Regions from separate parts of the Thioalkalivibrio sp. ALE21 genome, predicted to be linked through region 1. Evidence: predicted binding sites of a transcription regulator. Region 1 holds the regulator's gene; each other region holds the start of a gene.
The links. The regulator sigma-54, encoded in region 1, starts transcription at its own class of promoters, with help from an activator protein. The targets are predictions, from matches to a motif close to TGGCANGNTNCNTGCTT.

Region 1 (6,266 bases):
AGGCCGACGCGGTGCGCGGCCTCACCGCGCGCATCGACGACGCCTTCCTCGCGGCCTGCCGGCACATCCTCGCCTGTCGCGGGCGGGTGGTGGTTACCGGCATGGGCAAGTCCGGCCACATCGGCAGCAAGCTGGCGGCCACCCTCGCCTCCACCGGCACGCCGGCGTTCTTCGTGCATCCGGGCGAGGCCAGCCACGGCGATCTCGGCATGATCACCCGCGACGACGTAGTGATCGCCCTGTCGAACTCCGGCGAGACCGACGAGATCCTCACCATCCTGCCGCTGATCCGACGCCTGGACGTCCCGCTGATCGCGATGACCGGCAACCCCGGCTCGCGCCTGGGCACCGATGCCAGCGTACACCTGGATGTCAGCGTGGAACACGAGGCCTGCCCGCTGGGGCTGGCGCCGACCTCCAGCACCACCGCGGCCCTGGCGATGAGCGATGCCCTGGCGGTGGCGGTGCTGGACGCGCGCGGCTTCACCGCGAACGACTTCGCCCGCTCGCATCCCGGCGGCCGCCTCGGGCGTCGCCTGCTGATCCACGTCGGCGACATCATGCATACCGGCGAAGCGATCCCGCGCATCGCACCAGACGCGCCGCTGAAGGATGCGCTGTTCGAGATCACCCGCAAGGGGCTGGGGCTGGTGATCGTCAGCGACCCGGAGGACCGGATCCTGGGGGTCTTCACCGACGGCGACCTGCGCCGCACCCTGGACCTCGGCCACAGCCTCGACAGCCTGACCATCGGCGAGGTCATGACCCGCGACGGCCACACCGCCGGTGCCGACTGGCTGGCGGCCGAGGCCCTGGAGATGATGGAGAGCCGCCGGATCAACGCCCTGCCGGTGGCCGACGCCGACCGCCGCCTGCAGGGGGTCATCAACATGCACGACCTGCTGCGCGCGGGGGTGGCCTGATGAACACCGAAACCGACCTTTCCACCCTGCAGCGGACCACCCGACTGTTGATCCTGGACGTCGACGGCGTGCTGACCGACGGCGCGCTGTTTCTCGGCGACGGTGGCGAACAGTACAAGGCCTTCCACAGCCGCGACGGCCACGGCCTGCGCATGGCCATGGACGACGGGCTGGAGGTCGCAATCCTCACCGGGCGGCAGTCGGCGGTCGTGGAGCATCGCCTGCGGGATCTGGGCATCCGTCACTGCATCCAGGGCCGGCGGGACAAGGGCGCCGCGCTGGCGCAATTGCTGGAGCAGACCGGGCACCGCGCCGCCGAGGCCGCGTTCGTGGGCGACGACGTGGTCGATCTGCCGGCGATGCGCAGGGTTGCCCTGGGCATCGCGGTCGGCGACGCCCATCCGTTCGTGCGCCAGCACGCGCAGTGGGTCACCACGGCCGATGGCGGGCGCGGCGCGGTGCGCGAAGTCTGCGAGGACCTGCTGGCCGCGCGCGGCCGCCTCGAGGCCGTGCTCGAAAGCTACCTGCACGCATGAACCCGGATCCGCGTCGCGCCCTGCTCGCCGCCCGGCTGCTGACCACCGGGCTCCTGCTCGCCGGGCCGGCAGCGGCCGAGCCGCCTGCCGAACCCGCGGCCGACGCCGAACCCACGCTGCAGATCGAGGGGTTTACCGCGCATGTCACTGGCGAGGACGGGCGGCCCACCCACCGCCTGCAGGGGTCGCGGCTGCGCGAATACGACCGGGATGCGGTCCAGTTCATCGATGACCCGGAGCTGGATCTGCTGGACCAACGGGGCCTGAACTGGACCTGGCGGGCCCCGCGCGCGGCGCATCAGCCCGATCGCGAACTGCTGCATACCTTCGGCCACACCCGCGGCGTGCGCCCCGAACGCAACGAGCGCGTGCGCACGGTGATCGAGTCGCGCGACGTGCGCGTGGCGCTGGACACCCGGCTGACGACCTCGTCGGCGTCGAGCACTCTGGAACAGCCGGGACTGTTCCAGCGGGGTACCGGCCTGCGCGCCGACCCGCAAGCGGATACCATTGAACTGCTCGCCGAGGTCTACACGCTGTACAGCGACCTGCCGCAGGAGGACCGCCCGGAATGAACCCGGCCACAACCGAACATCGCCGCGCGGGCATCCGCCGACCGGCCCCGCTGCTTGCCGTGGCGGGCGTACTCGCACTGATCCTGGCAGCCCCGCCGGCGACCGGCCGCGAGGATGCCCTGCCGGTGGAGATCACCGCGGACCACGCCGAGATGGACGAACGCGCGGGCACCGGCACCTACACCGGCGACGTAATCGTGGTGCGCGGCGATGCCACGCTGGAAGCAGACCGCGTGATCGTGCACATGCGCGAGCGCCGCCCCTACGAGATCGAGGCCCACGGCGAGCCCGCACGCCTGGAGTCGCCCGATCCCGAGACCGGCGAGATGCGCATCGCCGAAGGGCTGCGCATCGACTATTTCCTCGACGAGGAACGCGTGATCCTGACCGAACGGGCGCGCGTCATCACCGCCGCCGAGGATGCCCGCGGGCAGCGCATCACCTATGACCTCGAGCGCGACGTGATCCGCGCGGAACGCGGCGACACCGACGACGAGCGCGTGCACATCCGCCTGCAGCCACGCGAGGACGATCCATGAGGCCCGCGGCCGACGGCCATCTGGTCGCCCGCGAGCTGAGCAAGCGCTATGGCCAGCGTACCGTGCTGGACGCAATGGACGTGGACCTGGTGCCCGGCGAGGTGGTCGGCCTGCTGGGACCCAACGGGGCCGGCAAGACCACCTGTTTCTACAGTCTGGTCGGCCTGATCCGGCCCAATACCGGGCGCATCACCCTGGGCGGGCGCGACATCACGCAGGCCCCCATCCACGAACGCGCCCGCGCCGGGCTGGGCTATCTCCCGCAGGAGGCCTCGATCTTCCGCCGCCTGTCGGTCCAGGACAACCTGCAGGCAGTGCTGGAACTGCGGCCCGGACTGGACCGCCACGAGCGCCGCCGCATTGGCGATGCCCTGATCGAGGAATTCCAGCTCGAAACCGTGCGCCACAGCCCCGGCATCGCGTTGTCCGGAGGCGAACGGCGGCGCGCCGAGATCGCCCGTGCGCTGGCCGGTGATCCGCGGTTTATCTGCCTGGACGAACCCTTCGCCGGGGTCGACCCGATCTCGGTCAGCGAGATCCAGGAAGTGATCCGCCACCTGGCCGAACGCGGCATCGGCGTACTAATCTCGGACCACAACGTGCGCGAGACCCTGGGCATCTGCCACCGCGCCTACATCCTCAGCGAGGGGCACCTTCTGAGCGCGGGAACGCCGGAGGAACTGCTGGACGATGCCCGCGTGCGCGAGGTCTACCTCGGCGAAAATTTCCGCCTGTGACACCGATCGCCACATCCGGCCGGTGCACAAGGCCACAACAAGGGATTACTATTCACTTATGGTGAACAACGCCTCTCCCAACTCATGCTGAAGCCCGGGCTGAACCTGCAGCTCGGTCAGACGCTGACCATGACGCCGCAGCTGCAGCAGGCCATCCGGCTGTTGCAGCTCTCGACGCTGGAGCTCCAGGCCGAGATCCAGCAGGCGCTGGAAAGCAACCCCATGCTGGAACAGGCCGAGGACGACGAACTCGGCGCCGATGGCGAAGAAACCCCGGACCCCGGCACCGAGGGCGAGAACGAGACCGCCAGCGATGCCGCCGCCGGCACCGGCGAAACGGTGGACGCCGGCGGTTCGGAGGATGTCATCCCCGACGAACTGGTGACCGACACCCGCTGGGAAGACATCTACGACGCCAGCGCCAGCCCGCGCGGACTGGACGACCGCGATCCCCTGGAAAACACCTCGGACGACGATGGCGGTGGCCTGCAGGACCACCTGCTGTGGCAGCTGCATCTGTCGCACCTGACCCCGCGTGACCAGCGCATCGGCGCCGCCCTGATCGACACCATCAACGGCGACGGTTACCTCGAGGGGGACGTCGAGACCCTGGCCGACACCATCAGTCAGGGCGAGGACACCCCGGTCGGCACCGACGAGGTGGAGGCAGTGCGCCACTGGCTGCAGCACTGCGACCCCCTCGGGGTCGGGTCGCTGGATCTGCGCGAGTGCCTGGAGGTCCAGCTGGGCGAGCTGGCGCCGGACGCGCCCTCGCGCGAAGCCGCGCGCGCGGTCCTGGAACACGGCATGGACGCCCTTGCCCGGCGTGACTACAAGGCACTGCAGCGCCAGAGCGGCGTGCGCGATGCCGACGAGCTGGCCGCGGCCCTGGACCTGATCCGTACGCTCAACCCGCGTCCCGGCGCCCAGATCAGCGAGACGCCGCCGGAATACGTGGTCCCGGATGTCTACGTGCGTCATACCGACCAGGGCTGGCAGGTCGACCTGAATCCCGAGATCGCCCCGCGCATTCGCGTCAACGACCTCTACGCCGGCATGGTCCGCCAGGTCTCCGATGCCCGCGACAGCGCATTCATGCGCGACCAGCTGCAGGAGGCGCGGTGGTTCATCAAGAGCCTGCACAGCCGCAACGACACCCTCCTGCGCGTAGCGCGAGCGATCGTCGAACGCCAGCAGGGGTTCCTGGAACACGGCGAGGTGGCGATGCAGCCGCTGATCCTGCGCGACATCGCCGAAGCCCTGGAGATGCACGAGTCCACGATCTCGCGGGTGACCACGCAGAAATACATGCACACCCCCCGCGGAGTGTTCGAATTCAAGTATTTCTTCTCCAGTCACGTGGGCACCAGCGACGGCGGGGAATGCTCCGCGACCGCGATTCGTGCCATGATCCGCGAACTCATCGAAGAGGAAACGCCGGGCAAACCGCTCAGCGATTCCCGCCTCGCCCAGATCCTGGCGGATCGGGGCATCAACGTGGCCCGACGTACCGTGGCCAAATACCGGGAGGGCATGAACCTGCCATCCTCCAGCGAACGCCGCCAGATGGCCGCCATGCCGACCGGAAGCAAACCGAAAGGAGCCTGACCCATGCAGATCAACCTCACCGGACACCACGTCGAAATCACCGACGCCCTGCGCGACTACGTCAACGAGAAATTCGAGAAGCTGGAACGCCACTTCGACAAGGTGATCGACGTGCACGTGGTGCTGACCCACGAGAAGACGCAGAAGCTGCACAACAAGGCGGAAGCGAATCTGCAGGTCACCGGCAACCACATCCACGCCGAGGCCAGCCACGACGACATGTACGCCGCCATCGACGGCCTGATCGACAAGGTCGACCGCCAGCTGATCAAGCACAAGGAGAAGGTCAAGGACCATCATCGCGCCGAAGGCCACCAGCGCAACCGCGAACAGACCCCGTAAACCGATGAACCCGGCCGAGCTCATCACCCCGGAGCGCATCGGACTGGAAGCCGACTGCTCCAGCAAGAAACGAGCGCTGGAAACCCTCGCCGATCTGCTGGTGGACGGGGCCGCGGACGGGCTGGCGGCCAGCGCCGCGTTCGAAGCCATGTCGGCCCGCGAAAAACTGGGCTCCACCGGGCTCGGCCATGGCGTGGCGATTCCGCACGGCCGTCTGGCCGAGCTGGATACGCCCCGCATCGCGGTCCTGCGTCTGGATCAGGGCGTGGATTTCGAGGCCATGGACCACGAACCGGTGGACATCCTGATCGCCCTGCTGGTGCCGGAAGAGGCCACCAGCGAACACCTGGACCTGCTGGCCCAGCTCGCACGCGGCCTGTCGCAGCCGGACACCCTCGCCGGCATCCGGCGCGCCGCGGACAGCGCGGGGGTCCAGCAGGCCCTCACCCGGGCCCTGGGAGACACCTGACCATGGCCGACCGGGCGGAGGCGGCAGGCGACGGCACCGCGAGCAACATCACCATCGCCGCGCTCACGCGGGCGATGGGGAGCCGTCTGGACCTGCGCTACGTCCACGGGGAGGAGGCCGCGGGCGACCGCGAACTCCTGGGAGTCGGCGATGGCGACCTGCCGCTGGCCGGCCATCTCAACCTGATCCGCCCCAACCGCATCCAGGTCATCGGCGACTACGAGGCCCGCTACATCGCCGGCCTGTCCGACGAACAGCGTGACCACCTTGTGCTGGAGATGGCCCGCACCGGCACCACCATGGTGATTTTCGCCGAGGACACCTGCCCGTTCCCGCGCATGCCCCACGCTGGTGACGACCCTCTACCAGTGATACTGTGCACTCGCACCTCCTCGCACGAAGTCATCGCCCTGCTCCGCTATTTCCTGCAGCAGCGCCTCGCTCATTTCGAGGTGCGCCACGGGGTGTTCATGGAGATCCTCGGGATCGGCGTGCTGATCTCGGGGGCGTCGAGCGTCGGCAAGAGCGAGGTAGCGC
Region 2 (6,266 bases), on a different contig from region 1:
AGGTGGCCGCGCCGTTTCTGGGCGGGCAGGAAGGCGACGCCTGGCGTCTGGAGTCAGAGGCCGGGCGTTTCGTGCTGGCCCTTCCCGACGGTGACACGTTCTGTGCGGTGCACGCGCGTCGCGCCGATGTCGAGCATGCGCACGAGGCGTTCGTGCGTCTGATCTCGGAGGCCCCGGACCCGATCGAAGCCCGCGAGGTTAGCGATGACACCCGCGAGGTGCCGGGGCGCGGCCCGACGCGAACCGTATCCTGGGAATGGGCGGTGCCCGAAGCCCCTCTCAAGCAGCTGTTCACCCTGACCCTGGCCCCGGCCGACGATGACGGCCGGGGCCAGCTGATGGGGTCGGCGGCCCTGGTGACCACCGACGACGACTGATCCGCTCCGGGGCCGTTGCTCACCCCGGGGCACACTGACAACACCCATCAAAGGAAGGGAGTCATTATGGCAAGTGGACTGGCGAAGGCCGGCGTGGCCGTCGGTGTCGTGGTACTGGGCGGAGCGGCCTGGGCGGGCGGTGATCGTCTGGTTCAGGCGCATGCGCAGGACAGCCTGCAGGAGGCGCTCGACCGCTTCGAGGCGGATGCCGCGGCGGTGGACGAGTTCGACGTGATCCGGCTCGCTTATGACCGGGATGCGGGGACGGTCGATTATCGCTTCCGCTATCGCCCGGAGTCCGACAACCCGCTGCACGAGCCGCTGGCGGAGCTTCAGGGCACGCCGGAGCCGAGCGTGAGTGCCAGTGGTCGCATGGAGGTCGAGGATTACGGCCTCGCCCGCTGGGTCAGCGGCCAGCCGTTCCGCGCGGCCGGCACGCTGCCGTGGGCCGAAGCCGTGGCGGCCGACCTGCCCGCACTGGAGCAGGATCACTGGGCCACGCTGGAGTTCGCCCATCGCCCCGGGGGCGACACCCGGATCCACCTGCAGGGCACCGGTTATGACGGCGATCTGCTGATGGCCGGCCAGCATCGCATCGGTGAGCTGTCCTGGGACGCCTGGGAGGCCTCCGCGCAGATCGCGGGCGAGGCCGGTCTGCAGGCGCTGCACGCCGAGCTGCCCCGGGCCTGGATCGGCGTGCCGGGCGAGATGGATCTGCGGATCGACGGCCTGCGCATGCGCGGCGACAACCTGGTCATCGTCGATTCGCTGCTGGTGGAGGGCGATTCCGAACTCGCGCTGGACGGGATCGAGGGTGAGTTCGACGACGAGTCTTTCCGCATGCGCGACCTGCGTCTGGCGGGGGTGACCCGCGAGACCGACGGTCGTTCGCGCAGTGACCTGAGTCTGGAGCTGGGCGAGACCCGGGCGGAAGGCCTGACCGGTCTGCAGCAGTTCCACGCCGAGCTGCATCTGGACCTCGATGCCGCCTCCGTCCGCGAGGCCGGGCGTCTGGGCCGCGAAGTCGAAGCCGGCCTGCATGCGCTGGAGGATGTGGACGCCCTGTATCAGCAGTGGCTGATGGATACCGCCTCGCACGGCGCCGCCCTGGAGCTGCGGGAACTGCGGGTGGTGGACGCCCGGGGCGATGCCCTGGACGGCAGCCTGACGCTGCGGGCCGGCGAGATCCCGCCAGCCGCCTGGCAGGGCCCGGGATTGCTGGAGTATCTGTCGGGTTCGTTGCAGGCGGGCGTGGACCGGGGGCTCATCCGTACCTCGGTGCGCGAGGACATGGCCCTGCGTGAGCCGCATCGGCCGGCGGCGGAGGTGGAGCGCGAGGCCGAGGAGATCGTGGCCATGCTGATGCAGGGCGCGCGCGAGTTCCCGCTGTTCACGGTGGAGGATGACCGGGTCCGGCTGGACGTCGAGGTCGCCGAGGGCATGATCGTGGTCGATGGCGAGCCGATGATGGCGGTCACCGACCTGATGATGCTGCTGCAGGGATAGCGATCAGGCGATCTGGTATTTCTTCATCCGGTAGAGCAGGGTGTCGCGGGTCAGCCCCAGCAGGCGGGCGGCCCGCGACCGGTTGCCCGCGGTCTGTTCCAGGGCCTGGCGGATCAGGTCCATCTCCAGGCGCTCCAGGCTGAGCCCTCCCGGCGGGATCACGAACGGCCCGCCGGCCTGGTCGTGCGGGGTCTGCAGCCAGGCATCGGGCAGATCGCCCGGGTTGATCTCGGCACCGCTCATGAAGATTACGCAGCGCTCGACCAGGTTCTTCAGCTCGCGCACGTTGCCGGGCCAGGGCCACTGGCCGAGCCAGCGCAGCAGTGCGGGCGTGAACCGCGGCGGTTCCACGCCGTGGTGTTCCGCCAGTGTGACGCGAAAGTGTTCGGCCAGGCGGCGCACGTCTCCCTGGCGGCTGCGCAGTGGCGGCATCTCCAGCGGCACCACCTGCAGGCGATAGTACAGGTCGGCGCGGAAACGCCCGTCGGCCACGCGCTGCTGCAGATCCTGGTGGGTCGCGGCGATCACGCGAACGTCGATCTGTTCCGCCTCGGCCGCGCCCAGCGGCTGGCATTCCCCGTTTTCCAGAAAGCGCAGCAGCTTGGCCTGGGCCCCGGCCGGGAGTTCGGCGATCTCGTCGAGCAGCAGCGTGCCGCCATGTGCCTGGCGCACCAGCCCCGGTTGATGGTCGTTCGCGCCGGTGAAGGCCCCGCGGCGGTGGCCGAACAGTTCGGATTCGACCAGCTCTTCGGGCAGGGCCGCGCAGTTCACCGTGATCAGCGGTCCGTCCGGGCGCCGACTGCGGGCATGGATGTGGCGCGCCAGGTGTTCCTTGCCGGTTCCGCTCTCGCCCAGCACCAGTACCGTGGCATCGGTGGCCGCTACCATGCTGGCCTGACGCAGCACGGCCTGCAGCTCGGGCGAGCTCCCAACGAAATGTTCGGCGGTATTTTCGGCTGATTCGACCAACATCTCCTCCCGGCCGCCAGGCGCTTGCGGCATGACTGCATAGCCTGCCCCAGAGTCCGTGCCCGGGCAAGGGACTCCGTACGCGTCCGGTTCGCAACTGCGGCGTTTCACCCCTCCGCTGTGGCAAATCCCGCACCGGTCCCGGGGGCTGCCGTGTGTGCGTGGCGGTTCCGGCCACCTCCGGTGGTGCTCCCAATGGTGCTTCGGGCGCCGCAGTCCGCCATTCCGGTTTCCCGATCCTTGTTGGTGCCCGTACCTGGCCCCTACCTGGCCCGGTGCTTGCTGGCGAGTCGGTCGCACGACACCAATGACAAGAACAAGGACGGAGAGAAATCATGAAGCATTTGCATGGATTCCGGTGCCGCTGGATCCCCCTGGCGATCGCCGGTGCCGCGGCCGCGCCCGTGGCGGCCGCAGGGCCTTCTGCGCCGCAGGCCGGGGATCCGGCGCGGCTGGCCCCGGTGGTGGTAACGGTTCCCGCCATGGAGGGGCCCGGGCGGGTCAGTACCGATCCGCGCCAGCCCCGGCTTCCGTTGCCGGCGCATGATGGCGGGGCGTATCTGGCCTCCATCCCCGGATTCGTGACCAGCCGCAAGGGCGGTACCAGTGGCGATCCGGCCCTGCGAGGCCTGGGAGGCTCGCGACTGTCGCTGCTGCTGGACGACGATCCGGTGCTGGGCGGCTGCGGCGGGCGCATGGACCCGCCCACGGCGTATGCCTATCCGCAGGCCTTTGACCGCATCGAGGTGAGCAAGGGTCCGCAGAGCGTGCGGCACGGTGCCGTGTCGGGCGGTACGGTGCGTTTCGAGCGGGACGCGCCGGTGTTCACGGAGGCCGGGGAGGTCACCGGATTCGCGGGCCTGACCGTCGGGCGTTTCGATCGCACCGACCTGGTGGCGGACGTGGCGACCGGGTCCTCAGCGGGCTATCTGCGTGCCATCGGCACCTTCTCGGATCAGGACGATTACCGCGACGGCGATGGCAACGAGGTCCACTCGCGGTATTCCCGCTGGAGTGGCACCGGGATCGCCGGCTGGCGCCCTGACGAGCAGACCCTCATTGAGTTCACGTATGACCGTTCCGACGCCGAGGCCGCTTACGACGACCGTGGCATGGACGGCGTGCGCTTCGACCGCACCGGCTACAGCCTTGCGCTTACCCGCGATGATCTCGCGCCCTGGTTCGAGACCCTGGAGGCGCGGGTCTTCCGCAACGAGATCGACCATGTCATGGACAACTACACCCTGCGGGAGCCTCCGGGCATGCCCATGGTCAGCTACCCCGAACGCATCACCGAAGGGGCGCGGGTGGCCGGGGATTTCCGGCTGCCGCGGGACATGGCCCTGCACGCCGGGTTCGATTACAGCCGCAACCGCCACAGCGGGAACCGCCTGATGGGGCCGGACGCCTTCGGGTGGCGCGATGTCGCCCGCGAGGATACCGCGCGATTCCGCGACGCAGGGGTGTTCGGCGAACTCGAGATCCCGCTGGATGCGCGGCGCCGCGTGGTGAGCGGCCTGCGGGTTGACCGGACCCGGGCCGAGGCGCAGCGCGACGGCTTTGGTGGCGCCAGCGACGGCGACCGCGAGCGCGCGACCGCCACCAGCGGTTTCCTGCGCTATGAACAGGAGCAGGCGCAGCGGCCGCTGGCCTGGCACGTCGGTGTCGGGCGTTCGGAGCGTGCGGCGGATTTCTGGGAGCGCCGGCGGGTGTTCGATCTGGATACCGAGGTCCTGACCCAGCTGGATGCGGGCATTGCCTGGAGCGGGCCGCGCCTGCGTGCCTCGCTGTCCGGTTTCTACGGCGAGTTCGATGACTACATCCTGGTGGCGCAGCCCGGGGATCGCACGCGCAACGTGGGCGCCCGGACCTGGGGCTTCGAAGCGGACGGCGCCTGGGAGATGACGTCGGCGTGGACCTTGAACGCGAGTGCCGCCTGGGTGCGTTCGGAGAACACCACGGACGACGTGCCCCTGGCGCAGACCCCGCCGGCGGAGGCGACGCTGGGCGCGGAGTATGCGTCCGGGATGCATTTCGGCGGGTTGCAGGTGCGCGGCGTGATGCGTCAGGACCGCATCCACGAGGATCACGGTACGATCTACAGCCTGGACACCGGAGAGACCTCGGGCTTTGCCACCGTCGCGCTGTACGGCGGGGTGGAGCTGTTCGGGAACTCGCAGCTGACCGTGGGCGTGGACAACCTGTTCGATCGCACCTACAGCGAGCATATCCAGCGCGGCAGTGCCGAACTGGGAGCGGCCACCCGGCCGGTCAACGAACCCGGGCGGACCGTCTGGGCCCAGTGGAACGTGGAATTCTGAGAGAGGGAGACATAAGCAATGACCAACATCTCGCAATATCAACGCCCCGGGCGGCTGGCCCTGGCCGGTGCCGTATTCCTGGCACTGGCTGCCACCGGCGTGACGGCCGGAGAACATGCGCATGGCGCGGACGAGACTTTCGCCTGCGACTGTCCGGAGGGCCTGGAAATCGTGTCCGAGCCCTGGGTGCGCATGATGCCGCCGGGCATGGGCTCGACCGCGGCGTATCTGACTCTTGCCAACCATACCGACGAGGACGTCGAGCTGGTCCGGGGCGAATCGCCGGTCGCCGGGGTCACCGAGCTGCACGACCACGTGCAGGATGACGCGGGCGTGATGCGCATGCGCGAGGTCGAGGCCATCACCATCCCGGCCGGCGGGAAGACCGCGCTGGAGCCGGGTGGCCTGCACGTGATGCTGATCGATCTGCATGAACCGCTGGAGCGGGATCAGCGTGTGTCGGTCACCCTGGAGACGGCCGAGGGCGAAACCGCGCGCTTCGACGCCACGGTGCGCGATGGTGGCGGGGCGCGCCATGGCCACGGGTCCGGCCACCACGGGCACTGAGGATTGATCCAGATCGTTGTGACCCTCCGGGGGGTGCGGGCATACTCCATCCCGTATGTCCATTCACGGGGGGAGCATGAACGAGCATTCCGAGGGACGGGGCGAGGGCCGCGACCGTAACGGCCCGCAGGGCACCATGCTGTTTCAGCGCGGCGAACTGCCCGAGGCCCCGCCGGAGCCCGCCGGCACCGAGGTCGAGGAGAGTGACCTGCCGGTGCTGGTGGGGGTCGCCGAGCCGTTCAAGCAGCAACGCCTGCTCATGCGCCCCGGCCGCCATTCGCTGGGGCGTCAGTCCGACAACGACATCGTCCTGCAGGAGCCGAGCGTGTCTTCCCAGCACGCCTGGGTCATCAACGAGGACGGCGAATGCCGGGTGATGAACCTGCTCTCCACCAATGGCACCTGGGTCAATGGCGAGCGGGTGCACGAGGCCACGCTCAGGGAGGGCGACCGCGTGCGCTTCGGCGGGGCCGAATTCGTGTTTCATCACCGGGATCATGCCGGGGCGGGTCTGCCTCTGGCCGGC
Region 3 (6,266 bases), on a different contig from region 1:
GTTCTTCCTGTGCTGATAGTGGTCCCCCATCTGGTCCCCCATTTAGAATGGATTGGGACAGCCTCTGTTGGACACTATAACACAGTAAGTCACTGAAAAACAGTGCAGTATAGGACCTTATAAGACCCCGTTGGACTATATATCGGCGGACTCACTCTCCGCCAGAACGCAAAAGGCCCGCACGGCAAGTGATGCTCGTGCGGGCCTTTTTTGTGGGCACGCAAGCCGGGGTCAGTCAGTTCATCGCGCGGCGGCGTTCCTCACGCTGATAGAACAGCAGGGCGACGTTGATGGCACGTTCCAGGCGGGCCGACATCTCGATGATCGCGCAGCCGGCATACGAGTGGCCTTTGCGAGTGGAAGGGCGCGAGTTGGCCAGCCTGGCCGCGCCGGAGACCCTTTCCTGCACGTCCGGGAGCATCAAATTGGTGAACTCCAGTCGGCTTCCATAGGGGATGTCCTGCAGCACTTCATTCGGCAGTTCCACGCACATCCCTTCGGCCGAAAGGTCCACCACCGATCCCTCGATCGGTTCTTCGTGCATCTCGCCCTGGATCTGCAGGGTCGGGCGATTGCTCAGGGGGATATGAACGCGGAAGGTTTCCCGACGCTGCAGGTATTGCAGTTCGGCGGGATACGGACATTCGTAGAGATCCCCCGGCGATTCGCTCACGATCTGGCGGACCTCGGTTGTAAACCGCACGGCCACCCCGCGCAGGGTCGCGAATACGCGCAGGGGCTGGCCGGGTCGGATCCGCTGGTGCAGGGAGGGAGGTTGCAGCTGGTCGAGGTAGAGACGCCGCGCGTCGGCATCCAGACGGATCAGCGCCGAGGTGTGCAGCGGGCCGCTTTCTTCCAGGCGGATACTGACCAGGGTCAGGCCATGGTCCAGGTCGCGCAGGATCTGGCCGATGCGTTCCGGGGTGTCGACGGTATAATCGTTGTCATCCATGAGGGCACGTCGCGTCCGAAGTGGGTTCGCGCATCATACACCCTGTGACGGAGTTCACGCCTGTTCGGTCCCGTTCGGGCTAGGCGCGGGTGATGGTCTGGCCGGTGGTACGGCGGTGACGGGCCTTGCCGTAGGGGTCGTAGGTCGTGGCCGGTCCGTTGTCTTCGCCACGCAGGATCTGCATGGACATCTGCACCCGGCGCTGGTTGCGTTCGATCAGCCGGGCGTTGCCCTGGTTGAGTTCGTTGCAGCGTTCGATCGTCGCCCGCAGCGCCTGCCAGCGGTCGTTGAGGTGCTCCCCTCCCTCCAGACGCGCGAACAGCCGTGCTACCCCTTCCGGGGTGAACTCGGCACCGCGGGCTTCGATCCATTGCTGCTGTTTGCGGGTTTCGGTTTCCAGTGCCTGCAGCAGTTCCTGCTTGCGCTGGACCGCGGCCTGCAGCCGATCCGGTTCGCGTGACTCAATGGCCCGGGTTTCCTCCAGCAGGATATCCTCCAGCCGTTGTCCGAGACGGATGGATTCCTCCAGGGAAGGACGAATTCCGGTTTCGTCGGTCACCACCGGATCACCGCAGCAGGCCTTCGATTTCCATCATGCGATCGGCCAGTTCTTCGTTGTCGATCGGGTAGTTCCCCTGAGCGATCGCCTCGCGGATCTCGGCCACCTTCGCCTCGTTGAACGGTGCGGCCTCGCTGGCTTCGCCGCTGCCGTTCATGGCCTGGGCGGCACCGGTCAGGGTGACGGCGTCGCCATTGGCGGCATCGCCATTGCCGGCGCGATCCACCCCGTTGCCGCCGGTGCGGGCGTCGTCGTCACGGCCGCGGACTCCGCCGTTCTGGCTGTCGGGGCGCAGGCCGTTGATGTTGGGGCCTTTGATATCCATGACTTTGTCCTGTCGTTTTACTGGTCTACCGCGTGTATCGGCCGGAATGCCCGAAACTGTAGGGTCAGTTGCGGGATTTCCGTCACATTTTACTACAGGGCGACGCGGACCGTGCCCGATGGCTGGACCTCGCCCTCGATCTCGCGTCCCGAGGACGTGTTGCGCACGCGGATCCAGTCGCCGGCCGTGGCGTCCTCCAGGGCTTCGCCCTGCATGCGGATAGTGACACTGCCGCTGCTGGCGAGGATGGTAACGCGCTGGCCGCGCTGGATCACCTGGCGTTCGTTGACGTGCTGCTGGCCGATGACCTGGCCCTGGCGGATCGCGCGGCGGGTCTGCAGACCGACGACCTCGGATGCGTCCTCGAAATAATGGGTGGCCTGGCGCGACGTCTCGATGCGTTCCATGCGCAGATCGCCCGGTCCCAGGGTCTGCTGGCGCGACAGGTTGCGTCGGGCCACCACCACCTCGGCGTGGCGTTCCACGGCGGCCGGAACGTACACCGACCAGGTCACCGGCCCGGGGCAGCGGATGTTGACCGCGGTATTGCCTCTCGGGCGTCCGCCGGGCGGCAGCGAGGCCTCCAGGGGCTCGTCGCAGCGCTTGAGGCGCAGGCGCTCGTCGACATGACCGAGTTGCACCTCCACATCGTCACCGTTGTGCTCCCCCAGCTGCTGGTGCAGGAACCGTTCCGCGCTGTCACGGATGTTCTGCACCGGCTCGATCTCCGCTTGCGCGCCCGGGGCGAGGAGCGCGAGCATCAGGAGAAGCGCACCCCCGCTGCGGCCCGGGCTGCGGTACGGGAGCAAAGCCTGTAACTTGAGAAGGTGCATGTCCGGTCACCGTTGACCCTGTGTCTTCGTAGCGGGATGCATGCAGATTCCGTGCCATGGTATCCGGGCCTGTCCTGCACGCCCGATGCGTGGTTCAAGCTCCCGCCGGCGCGGCCGTTAGCAGGGAGAACAACCCAGGGGGCGAGAACCGTGAGTCAGTTTATTGACGACGTGAACCAGCGCACGCAGATGGTCGGGCAGAACCGGATGGAGCTTCTGCTGTTCTATCTGGGCGGCACGCAGACCTTCGGGATCAACGTGTTCAAGGTGCGCGAGGTGATTCCGCTGCCGCAGTTGCGCCAGATTCCCGGCTCCGCCGGGGTGGTGCGGGGTGTCACGACCCTGCGGGACAAGACCGTGCCGATCATCGATCTGGCGCGGGCGATGGGCATGCAGTCGACCCGGGCCGGGGCGGACGGGCAGCAGAAGGTTGTGATCACGGAGTTCAACCGCTCGGTGCAGGGCTTCATGGTATCGGCGGTGGATCGGATCGTGAACGTCAACTGGGACCAGGTGAAGTCGCCCCCGCGCGGCACCGGGCGCGAGTCGTTTCTGGTGGCGGTCACCGAACTCGACAACAAGCTGGTGGAGATCATCGACGTGGAGCGCGTGCTGTCGCTGGTCAATCCGCTGCCCACCGAGGTGTCGGAAAGCGTGCGTTCCGCGGTGGCCGAGCAGACACCCGAGCGTCGGGAAATCGTCATCGCCGACGATTCGGTGGTGGCCCGCCGCCAGATCGAAAGCGCCATCCAGGGGCTCGAGTGGCCCTACGTGCTGTGCAAGGACGGGCGTGAAGCCCTGGATTACCTGGAGGAGAAAGCCGCAGAGGGCCCGATCCACGACACGGTCGAGCTGGTGATCTCGGATATCGAAATGCCGCGCATGGACGGTTACACCCTGACGGCAAAGATCCGCGAGAACGAGCGGCTGCGACCGCTGCGGGTGCTGCTGCATTCCTCGCTCAGCGGCGAATTCAATACCGACATGGTGCGTCGGGCCGGTGCGGATGCGTTCCTCTCCAAGTTCAACCCGGACGAACTGGCCAGTGCGGTCCTGGAACAGATCAACAAGACCGCCTGAGATGTCGGTGGTTGCCGGGGGCGAGGGGTTGCCGGCCCGGCCGGGGCGGGTGGCCGGCGCTTGCCGCCCCTTTGCAGGCTGCGGACTCCCGCAAGGCCGCCTCGAAGCCCTATACTGTGGCGGCATGGAATCATCGAACCGAACAACCAGCGGACGGCGGACGGGCCCGGCACGCGTCAAGGCGGAGATGTGTGCGTGATCGATTCCCGTGACTACGAAGAATTCGCGCGCTTTCTCTCCGAGTGCTGTGGCCTGGTGCTGGGGGACAGCCGCCAGTACCTGGTGTCCAGCCGGCTGTCCCGCCTGCTGGATGAATTCGGCTACAAGGACGTGCCGGAGCTGCTGCACGCGCTGCGCAAGGCCCCCAGCCCGAAGCTGCGCACGCGCGTCATCGACGCGATGACCACCAACGAAACCTCCTGGTTTCGCGACGGTTTTCCGTTCGAGATCCTGCGCCACGTGATCCTCCCGGAGCTGGCGTCCACTCGGTCGTCGATCAAGGTCTGGTCGGCCGGGTGTTCCAGTGGCCAGGAGCCCTACAGCATCTCGATGGTGGTCTCGGAATGGGAGGCGTCGCGCCCGCGCCGGGTGGTGCCCGTCAGCATTCTCGGGACGGACCTGTCCGAGGGCGTGCTGGAAGATGCCCGCAAGGGAGTCTATGACGGTCTGAGCATCGTGCGCGGGCTCAGCGAGTCGCGGCGGTCCCGGTTTTTCCAGACCGTGCCCGAGGGGCACAAGATCATCCCCGAAGTGCAGCGCCGCTGCCGGTTTCAGAAACTCAACCTGGTCGACAGCTACGCGGCGCTGGGCAAGTTTGACATCGTGTTCTGCCGCAACGTCCTGATCTATTTCTCGGCCGAGACCAAGCGTCAGGTCCTTGACGGTATAGCGAAGCAGCTCAACCCCGGTGGCTATCTGTTTCTTGGCGCTTCCGAGACGGTCGGGCCCTACAGCAAGGCCTACGAAACCGTGCGCACCGAGTACGGCTCGGTCCTGCGGCTGAAGGGCTGAACCCCTCCACGCCGGGCCTGCAACGGGCCCGGTGCTCGTTTCCCAGCGCGGCGATTCGCCGCGCGGCCGGCCGCGCGCCGGCATCCCTCCCAATCCTTTTCCCTTTTGCCGGCAGCCAATGGCACGGCGATTGCATCGTCGTGGTCAGGCAACGGATGCCCGCCATGTGCGGGCCGGACGGAACGGGATGAGCATATCGCTGGACAAGGCACTCGGGATTCTGCCGGAGTCGGTGAACCTGCGTTCGCAGCGCATGGAGGTTCTGAGCTCGAATATCGCCAATGCCGACACCCCCGGCTACAAGGCGCGCGATCTGGATTTTCGCAGCCAGCTGGAGGCGGCCGACGGGGGCGGTGGCGGGCAGCTGGCGATGAGCCAGACCCGGGCAGGTCATCAGGATCCAGGGACGGCCGCCGCGGGCACCGGGGCCGAGCTCAAATACCGCATTCCTTCACAGCCATCTCTGGACGGCAACACCGTGGATCCGCAGATGGAGCGGGCGGCGTTCGCCGAGAACTCGGTCAAGTACCAGAGCAGTCTCGAATTTCTTAACCGCCGGGTTTCCGGCATTCGCGATGCCTTCCGGGGCAATCGCTGAACCTGACGGGAGGCCACCGCCGTGAGTGATCTGTTCAACCTTTTCAATACCTCGGCCTCGGCGCTGACGGCGCAGTCGGCGCGGCTGAATACGGTGTCCTCGAATCTGGCCAACGCCAATACGGCGGCTGGCAGTGCCGAGGAGGCCTATCGCGGAAAGCATGTCCTGTTTCAGGCGGTGATGGACCAGGCCAACCGCGACGGGACGGCGACACCAGTGCAGGTGGCGGGCATCGAGGAATCGGATGCCGAGCCGCACATGCACTACGAGCCGAACCATCCGAAGGCGAACGAAGAAGGCTACATCTTCCGGCCCGCAGTCAGCGTGGTGGAGGAGATGGCCAACATGATGTCGGCCTCGCGCAATTACGAAGCCAACGTCGAAGTCATGGACACCACCCGCCAGCTGATGCAGCGCACGCTGCAGATGGGCGGACAGGGCTAGGAGAACGCAGATGACCGGACTGACTCCCGACATGCTTGAAGGGGCGGGCATTCGCACCGACCGCCAGGCCCAGCGCGACCGCCAGGAGGCGGAGGGGCCGAGCGAAGAACTGGGACAGGAGGACTTCCTCAAGCTGATGACGACCCAGCTGCAGAACCAGGACCCGTTCGAGCCGATGGAAAACGGGGACTTCATCGCGCAGATGGCGCAATTCTCCAGCGTCACCGGAATCCAGGAGCTGAACGAGTCGTTCGAGGGCTTCGCCCAGTCGATGGGCCAGAACCAGGCGGTGCAGGGCGCCAATCTCGTTGGCAAGGACGTGCTGGTGCCGGTGGAGTTCGGCCAGCTGGATCCCGAGGGCGGCATGAGCGGCGCGTTCGAGCTGGGGGCCTCGGCCGAGTCGGTGGAGGTCGAGATCATGAACGGAGCTGGTGAACGCGTGCGCAGCATGAATCTCGGCGCGA

Region 2: D893_RS03705 (TonB-dependent copper receptor) is a predicted target of sigma-54. The motif match lies at 3,121-3,137, and genes of this name have one in related genera.
Region 3: flgA (flagellar basal body P-ring formation chaperone FlgA) is a predicted target of sigma-54. The motif match lies at 2,710-2,726, and genes of this name have one in related genera.

Annotation. Positions count from the first base shown of each region.
Region 1 is NZ_QKMA01000004.1:56,148-62,413, forward strand. It holds gene D893_RS04995 (KpsF/GutQ family sugar-phosphate isomerase) at 1-923, shown strand, start outside; gene D893_RS05000 (HAD hydrolase family protein) at 923-1,459, shown strand; gene lptC (LPS export ABC transporter periplasmic protein LptC) at 1,456-2,034, shown strand; gene lptA (lipopolysaccharide transport periplasmic protein LptA) at 2,031-2,573, shown strand; gene lptB (LPS export ABC transporter ATP-binding protein) at 2,570-3,310, shown strand; gene D893_RS05020 (RNA polymerase factor sigma-54) at 3,395-4,918, shown strand; gene raiA (ribosome-associated translation inhibitor RaiA) at 4,922-5,260, shown strand; gene D893_RS05030 (PTS sugar transporter subunit IIA) at 5,265-5,729, shown strand; gene hprK (HPr(Ser) kinase/phosphatase) at 5,732-6,266, shown strand, end outside.
Region 2 is NZ_QKMA01000003.1:103,678-109,943, reverse strand. It holds gene D893_RS03720 (hypothetical protein) at 1-377, shown strand, start outside; gene D893_RS03715 (DUF945 family protein) at 444-1,883, shown strand; gene D893_RS03710 (sigma-54-dependent Fis family transcriptional regulator) at 1,887-2,855, opposite strand; gene D893_RS03705 (TonB-dependent copper receptor) at 3,188-5,173, shown strand; gene D893_RS03700 (copper chaperone PCu(A)C) at 5,192-5,740, shown strand; gene D893_RS03695 (FHA domain-containing protein) at 5,817-6,266, shown strand, end outside.
Region 3 is NZ_QKMA01000015.1:14,032-20,297, forward strand. It holds gene D893_RS11045 (flagellar brake protein) at 236-952, opposite strand; gene D893_RS11050 (flagellar protein FlgN) at 1,032-1,514, opposite strand; gene flgM (flagellar biosynthesis anti-sigma factor FlgM) at 1,519-1,836, opposite strand; gene flgA (flagellar basal body P-ring formation chaperone FlgA) at 1,929-2,597, opposite strand; gene D893_RS11065 (chemotaxis protein) at 2,820-3,749, shown strand; gene D893_RS11070 (protein-glutamate O-methyltransferase CheR) at 3,945-4,760, shown strand; gene flgB (flagellar basal body rod protein FlgB) at 4,948-5,358, shown strand; gene flgC (flagellar basal body rod protein FlgC) at 5,380-5,802, shown strand; gene D893_RS11085 (flagellar hook assembly protein FlgD) at 5,813-6,266, shown strand, end outside.